Regions from separate parts of the Methylobacterium sp. Leaf399 genome, predicted to be linked through region 1. Evidence: predicted binding sites of a transcription regulator. Region 1 holds the regulator's gene; the other holds the start of a gene.
What was found. The regulator LexA, encoded in region 1, represses DNA repair genes until DNA is damaged. The targets are predictions, from matches to a motif close to TGTTCNNNNTGTGTTCNG.

Region 1 (3,223 bases):
GCCCGCCTCGCCGGCCTCCACCAGGTTGCCGTTGCCGAGCAGCACCGGCGCCTCGTCGCGGTCCGCCTCGATCCGGGTGGTGTACACCGATAGGACGTCCGGCCTGTCGAGGAGGTAGGTGATCCGGCGGAAGCCGTCGGCCTCGCATTGGGTGCAATAGACCCCGTTCGACCGGTAGAGCCCCATGAGCCGGGTATTGGCGGACGGGTCGATCCGGGTCTCGATCTCCAGGGTGAAGGGCGCCCGGGGCGGATCGGCGATGGTCAGGCCGGTGGCATCGACGGAAAAGGATCCCGCGTCGAGCACCCTGCCGTCGAGGGCGATGCGGACGAGGACGAGGTCCTCGCCGTCGAGCACCAACGGTGAGCCGATGCGGCCGGCCGGGTTGGGACGCAGGCTGAGGCGGGAGACCACCCGGGTCGCGGTGGGATGCAGCACGACGTCGAGGTCGACCCGGTCGATGAGGTGGTCGCTCGGCCGGTAGTCCTCGAGGCGGATCAGGGTCGGCATGTCGGTGCGCATCACGGATCAGTCTTCCTGCGGCGGCGACCGGAGTGGCCGTGTTCGGGTCTACGGGTACCGTCCGGCGTTGCGGCGGTTTCCCCGAGCCCGGTCGAGATCTCCGTCTTCTCGCATGAGGTCGCCGACCATTCACAGCGCCGCGACCCGTATCCCATGGGCGCCGCCGGCCCGCCGCCGCGACGGCGAGCGGCGTCCATTTCCCTCGGATCGATCACGACACGGGTCGGATCGGAACCCTTGCAGAACACTTAAAGAACGGCTAGCCTGTTCGTGATTTGTTTCTGCGATGTCGTGTCGCGGTTGGTGTCGCGAGAGTGTGGGTCGTCGGATGTTGACGCGCAAGCAATTGGATCTGCTGCAGTTCATACAGCAGAGGATGCAGGAGAGCAGTGTTCCTCCCTCCTTCGACGAGATGAAGGACGCGCTCGACCTCAAGTCGAAATCCGGCATCCACCGTCTCATCACCGCCCTCGAAGAGCGGGGCTTCCTGCGGCGCCTGCCCAATCGCGCCCGGGCGATCGAGGTGATCCGGATGCCCGAGAGCCTCGGCGGCACCATGCCGGTCCGGTCGGACGCACCGGTCGAGGCACGGCGTTTCACGCCGAGCGTGGTCGAGGGCGGCAAGGGTCGGGACCAGTCGGGACAGAGCCATGCGCCGGTCGCGCGGCCGACCATGGCCAAGCCGCCGATGGCGCGTGTCACCGACGAGGCGGGGCGGCCGGTGATGGTGCCGGTGATGGGGCGGATCGCTGCGGGAACACCGATCTCGGCGATCCAGGAGCAGAGCCACACCATCGCGATGTCGCCAGACTTCCTGTCGGGCGGCGAGCATTACGCCCTCGAAGTGCGCGGTGACTCGATGGTGGAGGCCGGCATCCTCGACGGCGACCTCGTGGTCATCCGCAAGCAGGAGACCGCCAACACCGGCGACATCATCGTCGCGCTGATCGACGACGAGGAAGCGACCCTGAAGCGCCTGCGCCGCCGCGGTTCGTCCATCGCCCTGGAGGCGGCCAACCCCGCCTACGAAACCCGGGTGCTCGGCCCCGACCGCGTTCGCATCCAGGGTCGCCTGGTCAGTCTCGTGCGGCGCTACTGAAGCCGCTCCGCCGGCGACGACGAAGGGGTGTCGGGTACCGTTTCGTCGTCGGTGGCTTCCGGTGCCGTCACCGGGTCCGGCGTTGGTGCCAGGCGTGGCGCCACCGTGGACGGTCGCCAGGGTTTGGTGATGCCGGGCGCACGCGCGGTCGTCAGTGTCGGTGCCCCGTCCGTCAGGCGGATCGCAGTAGCGCCGTGGTCCCGCAAAAAGCGTCTGTCGACGATGACGGCGGCGGCACAAGCAGTCGGCGCTTCGAGACGCGAGATCAGGATATCCGCCCGGACGCAGTCCTCACGAAAGCCGCGGCGGTCCTTGAGCAGCGCGATGCGGCGGCCGTCCTGCGCCTCCATCGTGCAGCCGAGCCGGTCGCAGCGCGCCGGGGATGCGGCGATGACGTCCTTGGCCTGGCGCGAATCGCCATCCGCCTTCAGCCATTGCTCCATGACGAAGGCCGGCGGTCGCCCGAGCGCGGCCAGGCGGCCCGACCGGTCGCGAACGGCGGCTCCCGCGCCCTCCCGGTCGACGTAGATGTCGTTGCGCATCGGGATCGCCGCCAGGGCGACCCCGATGGCGGCCGGCAGCAGTCCGAGCCAGCGAAGGCTTGAGACGGGCAGGGCGAGGACGATCAGGGCGGCGGCCAGACAGGCCAGGGCACCGGCTCCGAAGGCGGGCACCATGACGCTGGCGTGGCCGAAGCCGCTGATCCAGGCGGAGATCGCGAGCATGCCCTGCACGGCGAGCCCCATCAGCCACCACACCGGCTGGTCGAGGGCGAAGGGGTAGGCGAGGATCCCGAGCACCGCCGCGGGCATCACCGCCAGCGAGACCAGCGGCAGGGTCAGGGCGTTGCCGACGAGGCCGAACGGCTGCACCGCCTGGAAGTGGTAGGTGGAGAAGGGTGCGGTGGCGATCTGCGCCACCAGGGTCGTCGCGAGGGTTCCGACGACCGCCGCGGCGACGGTGGCCATCGCGCGGGCGACGCGGCCGTCGGCCTCGCGGCGCAGGCCGCTTCCGTCGAGATATACGGCGCAGGCGATGAGGCCTGCGACGGCTCCGAACGACATCTGGAAGCTCGGGCCGAGCAGCCCCTCCGGCTCGCGGGCGAGCGCGATCAGGGCCGCCAGCGCCAGGTTGCGCATGCTCAAAGCGGGGCGGTCGACCAGGATCGCGCCGAGCATCACCAGGGTCATGATCCAGGCCCGCTCGGCCGCGATGTCCCAGCCGGAGAAGACGCAATAGGCGGTGACGCCGACCATCGCGAAGGCGGCGGCGATCTTCTTGATCGGTGTCCGCAGGGCGAGGAAAGGCACCGCCGCCAGGATCGCGCGCACCAGCCAGAACACCACCCCGGCCGCCAGCACCATGTGGAGGCCCGAGATCGAGACCACGTGATAGATCCCCGCGTCCCGCAGCACGTCGTTGGTCTGCTGGTCGATGAGGCCGCGTTTGCCCGTGACCAGGGCGGCGGCGACCGCACCGGCCTGTCCGCCGATGGCATCGGTGATCCGCCGGGTGAGGGCGTTGCGGGCGTCGTCCACCGCCGCGGCCGCACGCAACCGGACCGGCAGCGGCCCGGGGGGCGGCTTGACCTCGATCTTGCCG
Region 2 (3,223 bases), on a different contig from region 1:
GTATTTCCCGATGCCGGGGGCGGCGGACCCGGCGGCGCACGGCCTGCTGGTCGTCAACCACGAGTACACCAACGAGGAGCTGATGTTCCCTGGCCTCGGCCGGCAGGACATCAAGAGCGTCGCCCTGGCCGGGATGACGGCCGACCTCGTCGGGATCGAGATGGCCGCCCACGGCGGCTCGGTCATCGAGGTCCGGAAGGTCGACGGGACATGGCGGGTCGTGCCGGATTCGGCCTACGCCCGCCGCATCACCGCCACGACGCCGATGACGATCGCCGGCCCGGCCGCGGGCGCGGACCGGATGAAGACAAGCGCCGACCCGGACGGCCGCACCGTGCTCGGCATGATCAACAATTGTGCCGGCGGCACAACGCCTTGGGGGACGTGGCTCACCTGCGAGGAGAACATCAACTACTACTTTTCCGGGACCCTCGCCGAGGGCTCGCCGGAGGCCGGGAACCACAAGCGCCTCGGCATCCCCGGCAACGCCTACGCCTGGGGCCGCTTCGACCCCCGCTTCGACGTGGGCGCCGAGCCCAACGAGGCCAACCGCTTCGGCTGGGTGGTGGAGATCGACCCCTTCGACCCCGCCAGCGTGCCCAAGAAGCGCACCGCCATGGGCCGGTTCAAGCACGAGGGGGCGGCCGGCATCGTCTCGAGCGGCGGCCGCTACGTGGTCTACCAGGGCGACGACCAGCGCTTCGACTACGTCTACAAGTTCGTCACCGCCGACGCGGTCGCCGCCGATGCATCGGCCAACCGCGACATCCTCGACCGCGGCACGCTGCATGTCGCTCGCTTCGACGCCGACGGACGCGGCACCTGGCTGCCTTTGGTGTTCGGCCAGGGCCCGCTGACCCCGCAGAACGGATTCGCCAGCCAGGCCGACGTGCTAATCCAGACCCGCCTCGCGGCGGATGCGCTCGGCGCCACCAAGATGGACCGGCCCGAGGACGTCGAGGCCAACGCCAGGACGGGCAAGGTCTACGTCATGCTCACCAACAATGCCTCGCGAAAGCCCGACGACGTGAACGCCGCCAACCCGCGCGGCGACAACCGCTTCGGCCACATCGTCGAACTCACCCCCGACGACGGCGACCATGCCGCCCCCGGGTTCGCCTGGGAGATCCTGGTGCGCTGCGGCGATCCTGCGATCGCGGCGGTGGGGGCGACCTTCTCCTCGGCCACCACCAAGGACGGCTGGTTCGGCATGCCCGACAATTGCGCGGTGGATTCACAAGGGCGGCTCTGGGTCGCCACCGACGGCAATTCCGCCTCCCGCACCGGGCGCAATGACGGCATCTGGGGACTCGAGACCGAAGGGGCGGGACGCGGCACCGCCAAGCACTTCTTCCGCGTGCCCAACGGCGCCGAGATGTGCGGCCCCTATTTCACCCCCGACGACACCACCTTCTTCGTGGCCGTGCAGCACCCCGGCGAGGCCGACGAGGACGATCCGAAGGCCAAGCCCGCCACCTTCGAGGCGCCCTCGACCCGCTGGCCCGACTTCGACGAGGGCATGCCGCCGCGCCCGGCGGTGGTGGCGATCACCCGGCGCGGGGGCGGCCGGGTCGGAAGCTGAAGCGCCGTCGGGAGGACGTTAACGGAAACGGCGCAAGCTGATCTAAACCGTGAAGCGGCCCGCCCTGCCCCGGGTGCGCCGCTTCACGTTTCCGTTTCGTTCCAGTATGGTCGCGCGATGACTCAACGTGAGACGCCCCGTCAGGCTCCCCAGGCCGAAGCCGTCGGCCGGCCGGTGGATCTCTTCGCTCCGGCACCCCCGCGCGCCCGGTCGCCGGCGGCCGCCCGCACGCCGTTGCCCAAAGCTCCGCAGGACGGCAAGGTTTCGCAGGACGGCAAGGCTCCGCAGGACGGCAAGGCTCTGTTGGACATAAAGGCTCCGCAGGACGCGGCGGAAGCGGGCTACGACGCCTCCTCCATCGAGGTGCTGGAGGGGCTGGAACCCGTCCGGCGCCGGCCGGGCATGTACATCGGCGGCACCGACGAGCGCGCCCTGCACCACCTCTTCGCCGAGGTGGTCGACAACGCGATGGACGAGGCGGTGGCGGGCCACGCCAGCTTCATCGAGGTCGAACTGGAGGAGAGCGGCCACCTCGTGGTCACCGACAACGGCCGCGGCATCCCCGTCGACCCGCACCCGAAGTTTCCGGGCAAGTCGGCGCTGGAGGTCATCATGACCACGCTGCATGCCGGCGGAAAGTTCGATTCCAAGGTCTACGAGACATCCGGCGGGCTGCACGGCGTCGGCATCTCGGTGGTCAATGCCCTGTCCGACCTCCTCGAGGTCGAGGTCGCCCGCGGCCAGACCCTCTACCGCCAGACCTTTTCGCGCGGGCACGCGCAGGGCGGCCTGGAGACGGTGGGCCGGGTGCAGAACCGGCGCGGCACGCGGGTGCGCTTCCACCCCGACGCACAGATCTTCGGCGCCCTCAGGTTCGACCCGCGCCGGCTGTTCAGGATGGCCCGCTCCAAGGCCTACCTGTTCGGCGGCGTCGAGATCCGCTGGCGCTGCGCGCCCGCCCTGCTGGAGGGGATCGACGACGTCCCGGCCGAGACCGTGCACCGTTTCCCCGGGGGCTTGCGCGACTATCTCGCCCGCGATCTCGAGGGCAAGGAACTCGTCACCGACGGGATCTTCTCGGGGAAGGTCGCCAAACCGGGAGGTCACGGCTCCCTCGAATGGGCGGTGGCCTGGATGGTCGTGGACGACGGCGTCTCGGCCTCCTACTGCAACACCATCCCCACCGCAGAGGGCGGCACCCACGAGAGCGGCCTGCGCGTCGCCCTGCTGCGGGCGCTGCGCGAGCACGCCGAGCGGGTCGGCCAGGCCAAGCGCATGGCCCATGTCACCACCGACGACGTGATGGCCACCTGCGCCTCGATGCTCTCCGTCTTCATCCGCGAGCCGGAGTTCCAGGGCCAGACCAAGGACAAGCTCGCCACGGTGGAGGCCTCGCGCATCGTCGAGACGGCGATCCGCGATGCCTTCGACCATTGGCTCGCCGCCTCCCCGGCCCAGGCCAACAAGCTGCTCGACTGGGTGATCGACCGGGCCGAGGAGCGCCTGCGCCGCCGCCAGGAGAAGGAGGTCGCGCGGAAATCCGCCACCCGCAAGCTGCGCCTGCCGGGCAAGCTCGCCGATTGCTCCAAGGCCGGCATGGCCGGCTCGGAGATCTTCATCGTCGAGGGCGATTCCGCCGGC

Region 2: the regulator LexA is predicted to act here: its motif matches at 1,669-1,686, upstream of parE (DNA topoisomerase IV subunit B).

The regions. Positions count from the first base shown of each region.
Region 1 is NZ_LMQK01000023.1:121,396-124,618, reverse strand. It holds gene pepN (aminopeptidase N) at 1-522, opposite strand, end outside; gene lexA (transcriptional repressor LexA) at 851-1,621, shown strand; gene ASG40_RS11690 (ComEC/Rec2 family competence protein) at 1,615-3,223, opposite strand, start outside.
Region 2 is NZ_LMQK01000007.1:1,562-4,784, reverse strand. It holds gene ASG40_RS06860 (PhoX family protein) at 1-1,582, shown strand, start outside; gene parE (DNA topoisomerase IV subunit B) at 1,700-3,223, shown strand, end outside.